One region of the Peribacillus sp. NPDC096540 genome, then DNA from elsewhere that is predicted to be linked to it. Evidence: riboswitches for the same ligand, from Rfam matches in the RefSeq annotation. Region 1 holds a riboswitch; the other holds the start of a gene.
The links. Region 1 has a riboswitch for S-adenosylmethionine ahead of ACQKMR_RS10810 (YezD family protein). Riboswitches for the same ligand answer to the same signal wherever they lie in the genome.

Region 1 (8,187 bases):
ATATTTTGCATGTGCAGCAGTTAACAGTAGAACTGGAATAGCAATGATTTTCGTCGCTCCGCGTTGCACGCATCGATCATAGGCATCTTCTATCGTAGGACTTTGTAATTCTAAAAAGCAATACTCCTGAATTGTGTTAGATTGTCCTTCCATGCATACATGAATAAAATCAATCGCTTGTGTAGATGCTTCTTTGACACGGCTTCCATGGCAAATATATAATATAGCTTCCATTAAAAGGCCTCATTTGCCAACAAAGTTTCCGCTTGTTTTTGTTCAAACCATTTAATCTTCTCTCGTAAATTGACCACATCTCCTACAACTATCATACAAGGATTGGAAATTTGCTCGTTTTTGGCTGTTTCTACCACATTAGCTAATGTACTGACAGCAGTCTTTTGTGTTTTTAACGTTCCCCAATGAATAAGAGCCACTGGGGTATTTGGATTTTTTCCATGCTCCAAAAGTTTACCTTGAATATACGGTAGATTTTTCACTCCCATGTATATGGCTAATGTATCAATACCTTTTGCAAGAGATTCCCACTTGATATTATCATCTTCGTCTTTTTTCCGATGGCCAGTAACAATTGCAAATGAAGAAGCATGATCTCGATGGGTCACTGGAATTCCTGCATAGGCTGTGGCAGCAATTCCAGCCGTGATGCCTGGCACAATTTCAAAACTCACTCCATTTTTTGCAAGGGCTTCCGCTTCCTCTCCGCCTCTTCCAAAAACAAAGGGATCGCCACCTTTTAATCGCGTGACAATTTTCCCTTTTTTTGCATATTTAACTAGAAATCGATTGATTGTATCTTGCTGCAACAAATGATAATCCGGCAGTTTACCGCAATTAATCAATTCGACCCCTTCTTTTGCATAATTCAACAGTTCATTATTGACAAGACGGTCATATAAAATGACATCGGCTTCTTGAATGCACTTTAATCCTTTTATTGTAATTAAATCTGGATCTCCAGGACCGGCTCCTACTAGATATACTTTCCCCATTTTGCAACCTGCCTTCCCTTAGAGAATTGTTTCGAATTCCGATAAAACGTAACCTGCTCCATTATTAATTTTTCTTTTTTCGTATAATGATATGTCATCCACTTCTGGCATTTTCAAAAAACGCTTTTCCAGCTCGATATCAACAAGCTGGAAGGCCTTTTCATCTGAATCTGCGGCGATGATGACATGAATTAGTTCTTCTTTAATAGTGACTTCAAAACGGTATAGATTCATATTCTACTTACCTTCCTCTATTTAAACGGCAACCTTTGCTAAAATATTATCAAGTTTACTTTGTAATTCTGCTTTTCCTACTCGCTCTACAAAATCCAAGAAAGTTTCAGACAAAAGCTTTGTTTCTTTGAAAAATAGGATAAGCTCTTTTAATACGTCATAAAGCTGTTCAGCTTCCACTTTCCCCTTTAATTTTTCATTGAACTTTCCACCTGCATTTAGTGTTCCGCCTACGTATATTTCAAAAGCCTCGACCATTTTTTTGTCTTGGTTTTTCATTTTGATACCTTGCAACCCGATTTCAGCAATAGCTCGTTGACCACAGTTATTAGGGCAACCTACCATATGCATTCTTACCGGTACATCTAAATCAATTTCTTTGTCCAGTGTTTCTGCAATATTTTTCATCCGGTTTTTTGTTTCAACAAGTGCCAGGTTGCAATACTCGATGCCTGTACAAGAAACGGAATAACCAATGAATTTTTTTGGTTGATATGGAAATCTTTCGAAGATTGATTCTTGCTTTAATTCTTCAAGCTTTGCATCCGGAACATTAGGAATAATTAGGTTTTGCGAATTACAGTTGCGGATTTCCCCGTTTCCGTATTTTTTAGAAAGTTCAGCAAACTCAATAACTTCGTCTGGTGTTAAACGTCCAACTGGAATATTGACTCCAACATAATTAAGTCCTTCTTGTTTTTGTTTATGGATCCCATAGAAATAGCCAGCATTCCATTCCTTTAATGCACTTTCTCCCTTTTCTGGAAGTGGACCAGTGTATTCAAGCAATTTTCCCTTAAATTGTTCTGGACCCCAATCAGCGACAAGGAATTTCAAACGAGAGCGATGACGCTTTTCACGATAACCGAAGTCACGGAAAATCGTAGTAATGGCTGCTGCCACTTCAACTGTTTTCTCCGGTAAAATGAATAAATCAAGTTCTTCTGCTAGCATTGGAACGGAGGATAATCCCCCCCCTACTTTAACGTGAAAACCAACTTCTGTCTTTCCATCAATAACCTTCGTAGCAGGATTAAATGAAACGCAGTTGATTTCGGCATTGGAAGCATTATGAACATTAGCACTGACTGACATTTTATATTTCCTTGGAAGGTTCGAAAAATCTTCGTTAAGCCGGAAATACTCAAATACATTATAAAGGACGTCACGTGTATCAAAAAGTTCATCAGGATCAATGCCAGCTAATGCATTTCCGATTATATTCCGTGTGATATCACCACAAGCACCAGCAGTAGTCATCCCAACCTGTTCTAAACGGTTTAAAATATCAGGCACTTGTTCAATAGTCAACCAGTGAAACTGAATGGCTTGGCGGGTTGTAATGTCATAAACATCCCTACCGTAATCTTTCGCGATATTTGCAAGTGTGATTTGTTGATCATAAGTAAGGATACCACCAGGAATAACGACACGCATCATCCAATAACCTGCTTCTTTTGGACGTTGCAAGTATAGACCTGCCCACTTGAACATATCCCACTTTTCTTTAGGGATGGATTCAAATCCATTTTCTGCATAATGAGGAATATCGTCAAAGATCTTCAAGCCATCTTTTTCTAATTTCCAGACTTCGGTTTTGTTTTTCGCAATTACCGGATTTTCAGACCAGAACTTCTCATATACCATTACTTTATCCTCCTCGATTAAATCTTGCTCTTAGCTGTCAAATAGTTGATTACTTGTTCGACGCACTCTTCAACGCTATATTGGTTGGATTCTAAAACGATTTCCGGCTGTTCAGGTTCTTCATATGGAGAGTCAATTCCCGTAAAGTCTTTAATGATTCCCTTACGTGCCTTGTCGTAAAGACCTTTTGGATCACGCACTTCGCATTCTTCAATCGGACATTTTATGTAGACTTCAATAAACTCGCCTTCTTCAAGCAAATCGCGTACAATTTGACGGTCTGCTCGAAAAGGGGAAATAAATGCCGTTAATACGAACTGACCGCTATCCACAAAAAGCTTAGAAACTTCGCCAATCCGTCTAATATTCTCAGTCCGATCCTCTTCAGAAAAACCCAAATCTTTATTTAAGCCATGCCGAATATTATCTCCATCCAAGACATAACTTCGAATATTTCGGTTATACAACTCTTTGGCGACTGCATTTGCAATCGTTGATTTTCCGGACCCTGAGAGTCCGGTGAACCATAGAACTGTACTCTCATGTCTGTTTTGCTTACGACGGAGTTCCTTAGTTAATGACGCTTCATGCCAAGTTACATTCGTGCTATTACTCATAATAATCCCCCTCTACTGCTTACATCTATTTTAAACTAGTTTAGTTATATACTTCGTTCTTTTTCAGGCCTTCGATTAACACTTCGATGACTTCCTTACGACTGAAGGTAGCTGGTGGAATTTCACCATTACGTAGCATTTCCCTAACCTTCGTTCCGGATAAGATGACATGATCTTCTTTACCATGAGGACATGTTTTAGCAGAAGCCATATTTCCACATGTTTTACAATAAAAGCTATGTTCAAAGAATAATAGCGTGATTCCTAACTCGTCAGGTTTAAAATTACCAAAGATTTTTTGTGCATCATATGTGCCGTAATAATCGCCCACACCGGCATGGTCACGGCCAACAATAAAGTGGGTGCATCCGTAATTTTTACGAACCATAGCATGGAAAATGGCTTCTCTTGGACCTGCATAACGCATAGCAGCAGGGAAAACTGCTAGGGAGACACGATCCTTAGGATAATATTTCTCTAATAGAACTTTATAACTCTCCATCCGTACATCAGCTGGTATGTCATCCGATTTAGTGGCACCAACTAGCGGGTTTAAAAATAAACCGTCTACAATCTCTAAAGCTGTCTTTTGAATGTATTCATGTGCACGGTGAACAGGATTTCTTGTTTGGAATCCAACAACAGTTTTCCAGCCTTTTTCAGCAAAAGTTTTTCTTGTGTCAACAGGATCCAGATAATGATCTTGGAATTGCGGACGTTCGATTCGTTTAACTAATTTAATTTCCCCACCGACATATACTTCACCACGGTTATACAAGTTTTTCACACCAGGATGTTTCTCATCATCCGTTTGATAAACTAATGTGGCTTCTAACTGTTTATCAGGTCTGAAGATATCAGAAACAGTGAGAACTCCGTATGTTTCTCCTTTATGATTCAACTTTACTTCTTCCCCTAGAGTAAGAGCATTTGCTACTTCATCAGTAAGTGGCAAAGTAATCGGGATGCTCCAGACCTGCCCGCTGCTAAGCCTCATATCCCTAACCACTGTTTGATAGTCATCTTTTGTAAAGAATCCTTTAATAGGACTGTAGGCCCCAGTACCTATTAATTCCAGGTCACTTAAAGCAATCTCATCAATTTCGATTGAGTTTTTTATATTAGTAATATCATAGTCTGGTTTCCAACGATTAATCAACGTTCCTCCGTGCGGTAAGCTAACTGTCATGCTAATTCCCCCTGAATTTTCTATTTATTAAGATAAATGTAATCCGCATTCTGTTTTTTGCGCGCCCTGCCAACGTCCCGAGCGTAAATCATCGGCATTGATAACAGGTGCCGTACATGTTTTACAGCCAATACTAGGATATCCATTATCGTGAAGAACATTATATGGAAGTCCATTTTTATGGGCATAGCGCCATACGTCTTTCCATGTCCAATGAATAAGCGGGCATATTTTAATTGATTTAAACTTATTATCTTGATTAATATATTCCGTTAATGCTCTTGTTTCAGATTGCTCCCTGCGTAGTCCCGAGAGCCAAGCAGTTGCCGTTGAAAGTACTTCAGTAAGCGGCGCGACCTTACGTATGCTGCAACATTTATTTGAATCACGGAGCCATAACTCATCTCCATATTCAGATGCTTGTTCCTCAAGTGTCAATGCCGGCTTTTTCATTTCAATTGCAAGCTGCGGATAGCGCTTTTTAACTTGTTCAATTAATTTGTAAGTCTCTTCAAAATGAACATCTGTATCCAGAAAAACAATTTTGGCTGAAGGATTGACCTTTGCCAATAGATCCGTAAGTACTATTCCTTCAATGCCGAAACTACATGCATAAATGAGTTTGTTTCCATATTGGGAATTTGCCCACTCAAGAACCTCTAAAGCACCTTTTGTCTCACTGTCCTCAGGAAATGCAGGCAAAATCCCTGTGTCGAAATTTTCATAGTTTACTAATGCAGTCAATCTTAAAGCCCCCTCTAAAAAACTTGCTAAATGTTTCACAGAATAGAGTAACTTGCGATTAATATACACGCTGATTTTTTCTCAAGCGTAAAAAATTCTATAAAAAAGAGACGAATTTAACTAATACTCTCTTTTATATCAGTTAAATCCACCTCTAGTTTTCTAGTCAGCAGATACCTTATTTAATTCTCAGCTTTTCATTTCTTTCCATTTGAATAATTTTACCATCCTGGACGATAAGTGTTATGGATCCATATTTCATCGACTTAAGCATATCTTGAAGGCGTTCAAATATTTCCTCCAGCTGATTCTCTTTTTCCACGCCTGTTCCTCCTTTAAGAAAATTCGAGACTAGCCTATCGTATAGCTGCCCGCTTATTATATGAATTTTCTTAAATTTATATATTCCAAAACATCTTACAATGTTAAGGTTTGCAAACGAATTTTACAGAAAATAAAAACCTTTCCATAATGGAAAGATTTTTAAGGTAATATTATTTACCTTATCTTCCAAAATGATCAACATTTTGTTGGATGTAGCACCTTGCATTCACCATGCAGGTTGCTGGACTTCAAAGGGCCATTTCCCTCCGTCGCTCTGGATAAGTTTTATTATTTTAAATATTATCATATATTTATTCCTTGTCAATGGAGTTTTCATATAAAATAACTTGGATTAATAAAATGGGTGAACTGTTATTATTATATCCACTTTTCCTTGAACGAAAATTGTATAATTTATATATGATAATAGACTCAATTTTTTAGAGAAGCTCTCCAAAAAATTGAGTCTATTTCATTAATTACCTCTTTTTAAGTTGTTTAATTGCTAATACCTAGAGATAAATAGTTTTTTGATTGTACATACATAATCTTTAATCTCATGAAAATAAAAGCAGTTCAAAATCTTAAGCCTTTGCTTTTAGTCTATTAACAGCAGTTAATTATTCCTTATTTGAATTGCTTCTACAAATTCTTGCACCTGACTTTGCACACGATCAACTAATTCGCCATCTTTTATTGGGCTTTCTGGATTCTGCTTATCTATTTCCTTATCTACAAAATATAAGCCCTGCAACGGCTCACCTTTTAAAATTGAAATTAAAGGTTTAAGTGCGTAATCAATCGCCAATAAATGCCTGTTACTTCCACCAATCATAATTGGCAGAACAGGCTTATTTTTAAATGCACCCTCAGGTAGCAAATCAATCAAAGCTTTTAATACGCCTGTGTACGATGCCTTATATACTGGTGAACCAATAATGATACCTCTAGCTTCTTGAATTTTTTTTGAAAGCTTTATTATATCTTCACTATTATACCGGCCTTGGAACAGATCATCTGCGGAAAAATCCGTTATAGAGTAATAAGCAGTGGTAAACCCCTCTTGTTCAACTAGTGATCGAACATGTTTTAGAGAGATGTCAGTCCTTGATGGATTCGCTGGACTGCCTGATAAAATTACGATTTCGCTCATATAAATTTCCTCCTATTATTTTCTTATCTGCGATAAGACTTGCTGATTCAATAAAAATCACTCAATCACTAATAAATCGGATAAGAACCCTGCCTAGGTAAGTCATGTATCATATAATCATCGTAATATTCAGAAAAATAAAAGTCAAGTGTTTAACTCGGGATTGATGCGAATAACCTATTCAGAAACTTTCATCAGTTATCCCACTCTATTTTTCCTTAAATTTCAAACTGTTTCTTCCTTGACCTTTTAATTTTTGCACCTCCAAAATAACAGATATAGTTCCATTCTTCGGATTACACTAGTTTGCACTATGTATCGTCAAGTCTAGAGGTACAATCTTGAATAACTAATACTAATATTAGATAAAGCAACGGTCATATTTGCGGCTTGTTGACTCATACGCCTTAAACATGACCGTTTAATTATGTATTTTTTCTTTTTCCATGAATCCCATATACTAAAAGCTGAGCAATACTCTTTATTCGTTCCTCAGTAAAATACGGTTCCGTTTTCTGTTGATGAATCTCATAATGGGTCGATAAAGCTAATGTAAAAGAAATAATTCCTACATTAAATAAGATAATATCAGAAATATAGTGAATCTCTCCAGTATCAATTCTCTTCTGAAGTTCAATAAGCTTAGCATTTGGCTTGAAGATTTGCTCAACATATTGTTTAGAAATTTCTTGATCGAATTGAGTTTCTCGAAATAATATCGAAAACTGTTCTTTATTTTCAAGAATTCTTTCTATCAATGTGATAACGTGATTCTCTACAAGCTCATCCGTAGAAAGGATGTTAGTCACATCTTCCGCATATTCTTTTTCACTTGGAGTAATCGTAGCCAAAAGCAAATCTTTTTTGCTGTCAAAGTATTTGTAAATCGTAGCTTCGGAAACATTACAGGCAGAAGCGATTTCATTCGTTCTGGTCATGTCAAAACCTTTACTGGCAAAAAGAGTCCGGGCTACATTAATGATCCGTTCTTTTGTTTGCTGCCCTTTTTTCAAAAATATCAACCTTCTTTTAAAAAAGATAAGACCGGCTTGTCCGATCTATTTTCCATAATAGCCTGATGATACCAATCGGTCAATATAACCTTTGGTCTATGATACTTGCATTAGTCATAAAAGGCATATAAAGAAAACATCGTCGGATTAGGACGATGTTTTCCTTTTCAAAATTATTTAAAAGATGCATAGCCATCATCAACCATAACAATACTGCCATTAATCGCATCAGCTTCATCTAATGATAGTAGATAAA
Region 2 (8,187 bases), on a different contig from region 1:
AGGGGAAATCATTCGTACGGATGCGAAAACGGCTGAAATGTCCAAATTGATGGAAAATACCTTCCGTGATGTGAATATTGCTCTTGCGAATGAGTTGGCTAAAGTTTGCTTCGAATTGGATATCAATGTATTGGATGTCATATCAATGGCAAATAAGCATCCACGTGTAAATATTCATCAACCAGGACCAGGGGTAGGTGGACATTGTCTCGCGGTCGATCCTTATTTCATTGTCGCTAAAGCTCCTGAGACAGCTAGAATCATCAAATTAGCCCGCGACACGAACGTTTCGATGCCGTATTATATCGTCAATTGTGTCAGGATGTTACTTGAGGGTATCCGTAAACCAAAGGTAGCGGTTTTTGGACTTGCCTACAAAGGAAATGTAGATGATATCCGTGAAAGCCCGGCCATTGATGTTGTAAATATCCTAATGAGCATGGATCAGATGGAAGTATCCTTGCATGACCCACATGTCCAATCTGGGAAAATGCCAGTCGTTTCTGTCGAAGACGCTGTAAAAGATGCCGACCTGATTCTTGTCTTAACCGATCATAATGAATTTAGAGAAATGGATTATGACAAACTATCGAATAAGATGGCTCATAAAATGATTTTGGATACTCGGAATTGCATTGATGCCAATAAACATAACATCCAAATTGCCAACTTAGGCAATGTATTCGAATATAAAACAGAACATTTGAAAGAAGTAAGGAACAAAATGATTATCTAATAAACAATTGATTCTGCAAGGCCGGATATGATAGGGATATAAAGGGTGTTGACTCAGTCAGCACCCTTTATAGTTGTGCAACATGTTAAATCATTTGATGAACTTGTAATTTTATATTTGCAGCTCAGTCTATTTAATAAGGAGGAGGCTGTCTCTTATGGGCGATCAAGAGGAGTGAATTTCATACGTATGAAAAAAGTATGACGAACTTTCTTGTGTATTATATTGGCCAACTGGATGTAGAGGATTTGGTACAGGAGACCTTTCTCAGGGCTTTTGAGAAAACCAATGAATTATACCACCAGCTGGAACATAGGGGACAGCCTCTTGGCTATTTTTAATTCAAAATTCATAGTATAGATTGGATAATTAATATGTTCTGTAAATATGACTTCCTATGGGGACATGTGAAGAGCAGATCCTGGCGCTTCAGGTTATTGTGGATTTTACAGGAGTTAGAACGTGATGATTGATTTTTCGCTTAGATTAATCAGTTTATAAAGAAAGGACCAAGCAAGTTTTGCTAAACTCGATAGTAATGGAGATTGTCTACAGTTTTTTTGATGGGTTGTAAAATTTGAACGTTACTTTCCACTTCAGGCACTCGCTTTCCGCGGGCGGCCCGGGAGCCTCCTCGGCGCCTTTGCGCCTGCGGGGTCTCCCTTGGACGCGCTTTTCCCGCAGGAGTCTCACACCTTCCGTTCCAATCCACTTTGTTTTAACAATTAGATATAAGCTTTTGCCTACAGTCTTTTTTGTTTTTAAAAAATAGAAGTATTAAAACTTGAGGTGATAAGGATGCTTTCGAAACATGATTCTATTCAGCGAGATCAACTTGAAATGATTACTTTAGATCAACTGGTGCCATCGAACCATTTGGCTCGTAAAATTGAAGCCACCATTGATTTCCCTTTCATTTATGACTTGGTGAAAGATATGTATTCAGAGGTCGGTCGCCCAAGTATTGATCCAGTTATTTTAGTTAAACTGACATTCATTCAATGACAATATCAAAAGGGGTTCGGAATGTTTTAATTCCGAACCCCTTTTGTTTTTGTTTATTAAAATTAAGCAGTCGGTCCGCCAAGTTCTTCAATTTCACTTGGAACGCTTCCGAATTTTTTAAAGTTTGCACGGAATTGAGCAGCAAGGGCTGTTGCTGTTTGTTTATATGCAGCAGGATCTGCCCAAGTCTTGATTGGTTGAAGCACTTCGTCAGGAACACCAGGAACATGAAGTGGAATATCCAAACCGAAGATATCGTCTTTGACTGTCTCGATGTTTGCTAATTCGCCTTCAAGTGCTGCTTGTACCATTGCACGAGTGTAAGCAAGTTTCATACGGCTACCAGTTCCGTATGCACCGCCAGTCCATCCAGTGTTGACAAGGTATACTTTTGCGCTGTGTTCGTCAATTTTATCTCCAAGCATTTCAGCATAGCGTGTAGCAGGAAGAGGTAAGAATGGTGAACCGAAGCAAGTTGAGAATGTAGCTTCTGGTGAAGTTACTCCTCTTTCAGTGCCTGCCAATTTACTTGTGTACCCGCTTAGGAAATGGAACATTGCTTGTTCTTTAGAAAGTTTGCTGATTGGAGGCAGTACGCCTGAAGCATCAGCTGTTAAGAAAATGATTGTATTTGGGTGTCCTGCGATACTTGGGTTCACGATGTTATCAATCGCTTGCATTTGGTATGCAGCACGAGTGTTTTCTGTTAATGAACTATCATCGTAGTTCGCTTCACGTGTTTCTGGATCAACAACTACGTTTTCCAATACGGCACCGAAACGGATGGCATCGAAAATTTGCGGTTCTTTTTCGCGTGAAAGGTTAATTGTTTTTGCATAGCAGCCGCCTTCGATGTTGAATACACCGTTAGAAGACCAGCCGTGCTCGTCATCACCAATCAGTTTGCGATTAGTGTCTGCAGATAAAGTTGTTTTACCAGTACCAGACAGTCCGAAGAATAAAGCGACATCTCCTTCACGTCCTACGTTAGCAGAGCAATGCATTGGAAGGATTCCAGCCTCTGGAAGTAGATAGTTCATGATTGAGAAGATCGATTTTTTCATTTCACCTGCATATTCCGTTCCACCGATTAAGATAGTACGGCGTTCAAATGACACGATGATGAATGTTTCGGATTTAGTTCCGTCGACTTCTGGATCTGCTTTGAAATTAGGTGCTGAGAGAATCGTGAATTCTGCTTCATGACCTCTTAGTTCTTCTTCATTTGGACGGATGAACAAAGTATGAGCGAAAAGATTATGCCAAGCATATTCATTTACCACTCGGATGGGAAGACGTGATGTTTCGTCTGCACCAGCGAAACCTTTGAAAACAAAGATCTCTTCTTTTGCTTTTAGGTAGTCAACTACCTTATTATATAGTTTATTGAATACATCTTCAGAGATTGGTTGGTTTACTGAACCCCAATCTACTTTGTCTTTAACAGATGCTTCGTCTACGATATATTTATCTTTAGGTGAACGGCCAGTATATTTGCCAGTTTCAGCTTTTACTGCGCCAGTTGATGTCAAAACGCCTTCGTTTCTGCTTAATACTTTTTCAACTAATTGGGGAACTGAAAGTTGAGTTTGCACATTATTTCCTGCCAATAATTGGTGTAACTCATTAGAAACGTCTACAGAATTCATATATGAGGTACCTTCCTTTGTTTTAAGTTTTATATTACAATTAGTATAACACATTCACTTAAATAGTCTATACTATTTATTTTTTTTTGTGATAATTTTTATATGGTTTCCTTAATCATTTTTATAAATGCGTTAAGAACCGAGTTCGGATTCTTGCATATACTTGAATGGAGGAATCTTAACTAGAAAGAAAACCCATAATCAAGATTGGTAGCTGGATTAAAGGTTATGTAAAAAAAGGATGGGTCTCGCTTCAGAAATATAAAAAAGGATTGTTTTATTTAATAGGAAGTAACAAAGAAAAGAATAACATGCTATTACCTCGAAAGGCAAAGTCATAAAAAGTTTTTTACGCTTCGAAGTTTGCTTTTTTAATTTTCTTTTATCTTTGGAAATTATCTACAGTTTCGTTTTGCTTTCTACTTCGAAAATCCAATAATGACGGAGCATCAGCACATTTTTTTTTTCGAAAGCTACGATGGGGGGAATTGTTCTTTTTAGAAAAGCATTGACAGATTCCGACCATATACGATAATATCTTAAATTGTACGGATTCTCTTATCCCGAGTTGGTGGAGGGACAGGCCCTTTGAAACCCAGCAACCTGCCATATTGAACTTGACTCCAAGATCAATCGCCGAAAATAAAGCGATAGTTCTTCAAGGAATAGTGGTGATGGTGCTAACCTGAGCAAGGTAAAAAACCCTTGAACGATAAGAGTGAAAGGATAGATGACAGAATTTTAAACCTTTCCTCATTTGCCAGGGAAGGTTTTTGTGTTTTTTAGTAATTCTGTGTCTATAGTTGAAACTAATAAGGGAAAACGAGTTCCGTAAAAAATCAGGCTTTTGCCTACAACATACTAACTTCCAAGGAGGAAATATGATGTCAAAGAAACGTCTATTTACTTCTGAATCTGTTACAGAGGGCCATCCGGACAAGATTTGTGATCAGATTTCAGATTCCATTTTAGATGCTATCCTTGCTAAGGATGCAAATGCACGTGTTGCGTGTGAAACAAGTGTAACAACAGGTCTTGTACTTGTTGCAGGTGAAATTACAACATCTGCTTATGTGGATATTCCACGTATCGTTCGGGATACGATTGCAGGAATTGGTTACACACGTGCGAAATACGGTTTCGATGCTGAAACTTGTGCCGTATTGAGTTCTATTGATGAGCAATCTGCCGATATCGCAGCTGGCGTAGACAAAGCGTTGGAAGCTCGTGAAGGAACTATGTCAGATGAAGAAATCGATGCGATCGGTGCAGGGGACCAAGGGCTTATGTTCGGTTTTGCTTGCAATGAAACAGAAGAGCTTATGCCACTTCCGATTTCATTAGCTCACAAACTTTCATTCCGCTTGTCTCAAGTTCGTAAAGATGAAACGCTTGCTTACTTACGTCCTGATGGTAAAACACAGGTAACAGTGGAATATGATGAAAATAATCAACCTGTAAGAGTCGACACAATTGTAATTTCAACACAACATGATTCAGAAGTAACGCTTGAGCAAATTCAAGCTGACTTAAAAGAACATGTGATTAAAGCAGTTGTACCAGCTGAATTAATCGATGCTGGGACTAAGTACTTCATTAACCCAACTGGCCGTTTTGTAATTGGCGGACCACAAGGGGATGCTGGTCTTACTGGACGTAAAATCATCGTTGATACGTACGGCGGATACGCTCGTCACGGCGGCGGTGCATTCTCCGGTAAAGATGCTACAAAAGTTGACCGTTCTGCGGCATACGCTGCTCGTTACGTTGCGAAAAACATCGTAGCTGCTGGCCTTGCTGACAAAGCGGAAGTACAATTGGCATACGCAATTGGTGTGGCAGAGCCTGTATCAATCTCGATCGATACATTCGGAACTGGTACAGTAAGCGAAGAAGTACTAGTTGATCTAGTACGCGCTAACTTCGACCTGCGTCCAGCTGGTATCATCAAAATGCTTGATCTTCGTCGCCCAATCTACAAACAAACAGCTGCTTACGGACACTTTGGCCGTACAGACGTTGATCTTCCTTGGGAACGCACAGATAAAGCTGAGATTTTAAAAGCAAAAGCATAATCAAATAAAAGAAAAGGTGCTTCGCAACTAGCGAGGCACCTTTTTCAATTGTGAAATGGATTAATTTGTCGACTGAGGGAATAATTCAAGAAATCCTATTTAATCCAGTCATTTATTTTTTTACTCGTGAATAATGCAAGTTTACTCGTGAATTTTCATGAATTATTTAATGCGTTCTGCATTTTTATAGTATTGTCCTTTTTCAGCATATTCTCCGACGATACGCTCCATATCCTTACGATCTTCATCGTTAATTTCTCGTACCACCTTAGCTGGACGGCCGAATGCCAATGTGTTTGGTGGTATAACTTTGCCTTGGGGAACAAGACTTCCTGCACCGATGAAAGCTCCTTCCCCGATTTCTGCTGCATCAAGCACAATCGACCCCATGCCAATAAGAGCTCCTTTACGAACTTTGCAGCTATGTAAAATAACCTGATGGCCGATGGTTACTTCGTCCTCAATAATTAATGGATTATTCGGACTTTGGTGGAGGACGCTGTTATCTTGTACACTTACTTTATTACCGATTATAGTAGGGGCTACGTCGCCACGTATAACGGTATTAAACCAGATTGACGTTTCGTCGCCGATTTTTACATCACCTGTCACGACAGCATTTTCAGCAATATAAGCGCTTTCAGAGATTTCAGGTTCTTTCCCTTTAAATGGATAAATAATCATTTTTAATCATTTCCTTTCCGAAGTAGATGTTTTTATGTATTATTTTAATATACCGTATGTAAATAGACTTTGCTATTTATAATAAAAATGTAGAATTTGTTAGAGTTCCTTTTTGTCGAAAATCATGAATATGGTTATAATTTATATATATTATTTTTCAGCTATCATTGATCGTATACAACAAGAGAAAAGTGAAAGGGGGATTTCGAATGTGGAAATGGGAGACAGAAGGAGACGCAAAAGGCGTCATTGTCATCATTCATGGGGCAATGGAACATCACGGCCGATATAAGTGGGTAACGCAAATGTGGCTTTCAGCCGGATATCATGTTGTCATGGGCGACCTTCCTGGGCAAGGGATGACAACTCGTGCCTACCGGGGACATATCGATTCCTTTGACGAATATTTAGACGAAGTAAAAAGCTGGATAGAAGATGCCTATGAATATTCGCTGCCAGTCTTTTTGCTTGGACACAGCATGGGTGGTTTAATTTCGATACGCTTGCTTCAGGAAGAAGAGTTGGACATTGCCGGGGTGATTTTATCTTCACCATGTCTGGGCCTCGTGACGAAGCCTAGAAAGTTCTTAACAGCTATTTCACATGGTTTGAACCTCGTGATGCCTAAGTTCAGAGTCGATTCCGGTTTAACACCTGAAATGGCTACGAGAAGTTCTGAAGTCCGTGAATCAGATAAAAATGATACATTATACATTACAAAAGTTTCGATTCGCTGGTATCGTGAGCTTGCACAGGCTATGAAGGATGCTTTTGAAGAGATTCCTGAATTTCAGGATGTGCCTCTTTTGTTGATGCAGGGCGGTGATGACCGAATCGTGAATAAAAAGGCGGTTCGTGAGTGGTTTAATTATAACTTGGCTAGTGAAAAACAATACAAAGAATGGCCAAAACTTTATCACGAAATCTTCAACGAACCAGAGCAGGATGACGTATTCCAATACGCTTTGAGTTTTGTTGAAAATCGTTTAAAAATATTAGGGTATGTCGTTTGAAATGTACATACTGCGGGATAAATATAACAAGCTGCTGAAGCGATTATCAGCAGCTTGTTTGTTTTAGCCAGCGTTTGTAAGTAATTCGTTCGACTTAATGACCGGTGCCCAATAAGTAACCGGATATATAAATTGGTGCAAGTGTGTAAGTTCTTTTTTATTGGATAAAGCAGTAAACTTAATTGATTTGAAGCTTAAGTCATTCGCGAATAGGTCTAAGAGGGTTGCCATCATATTCATGATCTCTTCATGACCTTGAGTGGAAATCACTAAATCGAGTTGAGACAGGAATTTATCAAATTGATTTTCATACTGTTTCAGGTCTTCTACAGTTTTTTTATGGCTTGTACAATTTGAACGTTGATTGGAACGTAGGCCACTCGCTTTCCGCGGGCGGTCCGGGAGCCTCCTCGGCTTGCGCCTGCGGGGTCTTCCCCTAGACGCGCTTTTCCCGCAGGAGTCTCGCACCGTCCGCTCCAATCAACTTTGTTATAAAATTTAGATAGAACCTCTTTTGTTTATGCTCTCTTTTCAATTGCCACTATGAATGGTGGATTATTAGCTTGATTAATGAAGTCATATTTCAGGACATGGGCTTTTTGCTGAGGGAGATTCTGAACATAGTGTAACAATGCGTCCCGTTCCGAAGCACCTTCTGGATGACCGTGATAGATGACAAGGATGATGATACCTTCGGGAGCCATCATTTCGAATAGCTGTTCAAGTGCAGGTATCGTTGTATTAGCTTGGGTGACGATTGATTTGTCTCCACCAGGAAGGTAGCCTAGGTTAAAAATAGCTCCTGTAATATTCCCTAAATGTTCTTTGCTGATGTATTTGTTCAGGTGCTCGTGTCCGTCATGAACGAGAGTGCAGCGTTCATGCATGCTCTCCTCCTTCAGTTTGGCTGCTGTGATTTGAATGGCGTTTTCTTGAATGTCAAAAGCATAGACATGCCCATTTTCACCGGCTAGTCCTGCAAGAAAGACAGTGTCAAAGCCGTTGCCCATAGTACCGTCAACGGT

Region 2: linked by a shared signal. The riboswitch ahead of metK (methionine adenosyltransferase) and the one ahead of ACQKMR_RS10810 (YezD family protein) in region 1 are both predicted to bind S-adenosylmethionine.

The regions. Positions count from the first base shown of each region.
Region 1 covers NZ_JBNNTG010000009.1:105,873-114,059, forward strand. Annotated here, with positions in the region: gene ACQKMR_RS10775 (sirohydrochlorin chelatase) at 1-234, opposite strand, end outside; gene cobA (uroporphyrinogen-III C-methyltransferase) at 234-1,010, opposite strand; gene ACQKMR_RS10785 (DUF3906 family protein) at 1,029-1,244, opposite strand; gene ACQKMR_RS10790 (nitrite/sulfite reductase) at 1,266-2,891, opposite strand; gene cysC (adenylyl-sulfate kinase) at 2,909-3,508, opposite strand; gene sat (sulfate adenylyltransferase) at 3,549-4,697, opposite strand; gene ACQKMR_RS10805 (phosphoadenylyl-sulfate reductase) at 4,725-5,402, opposite strand; gene ACQKMR_RS10810 (YezD family protein) at 5,620-5,763, opposite strand; SAM riboswitch class I at 5,942-6,050, opposite strand; gene ssuE (NADPH-dependent FMN reductase) at 6,382-6,918, opposite strand; gene ACQKMR_RS10820 (TetR/AcrR family transcriptional regulator) at 7,344-7,931, opposite strand; gene ACQKMR_RS10825 (SDR family NAD(P)-dependent oxidoreductase) at 8,105-8,187, opposite strand, start outside.
Region 2 covers NZ_JBNNTG010000012.1:36,767-44,953, forward strand. Annotated here, with positions in the region: gene ACQKMR_RS12635 (nucleotide sugar dehydrogenase) at 1-736, shown strand, start outside; partial or broken gene ACQKMR_RS12640 (IS5/IS1182 family transposase) at 1,535-1,738, shown strand; gene pckA (phosphoenolpyruvate carboxykinase (ATP)) at 1,804-3,390, opposite strand; SAM riboswitch class I at 3,946-4,109, shown strand; gene metK (methionine adenosyltransferase) at 4,272-5,465, shown strand; gene ACQKMR_RS12655 (gamma carbonic anhydrase family protein) at 5,628-6,146, opposite strand; gene ACQKMR_RS12660 (lysophospholipase) at 6,359-7,162, shown strand; gene ACQKMR_RS12665 (hypothetical protein) at 7,226-7,630, opposite strand; gene ACQKMR_RS12670 (class I SAM-dependent methyltransferase) at 7,681-8,187, opposite strand, start outside.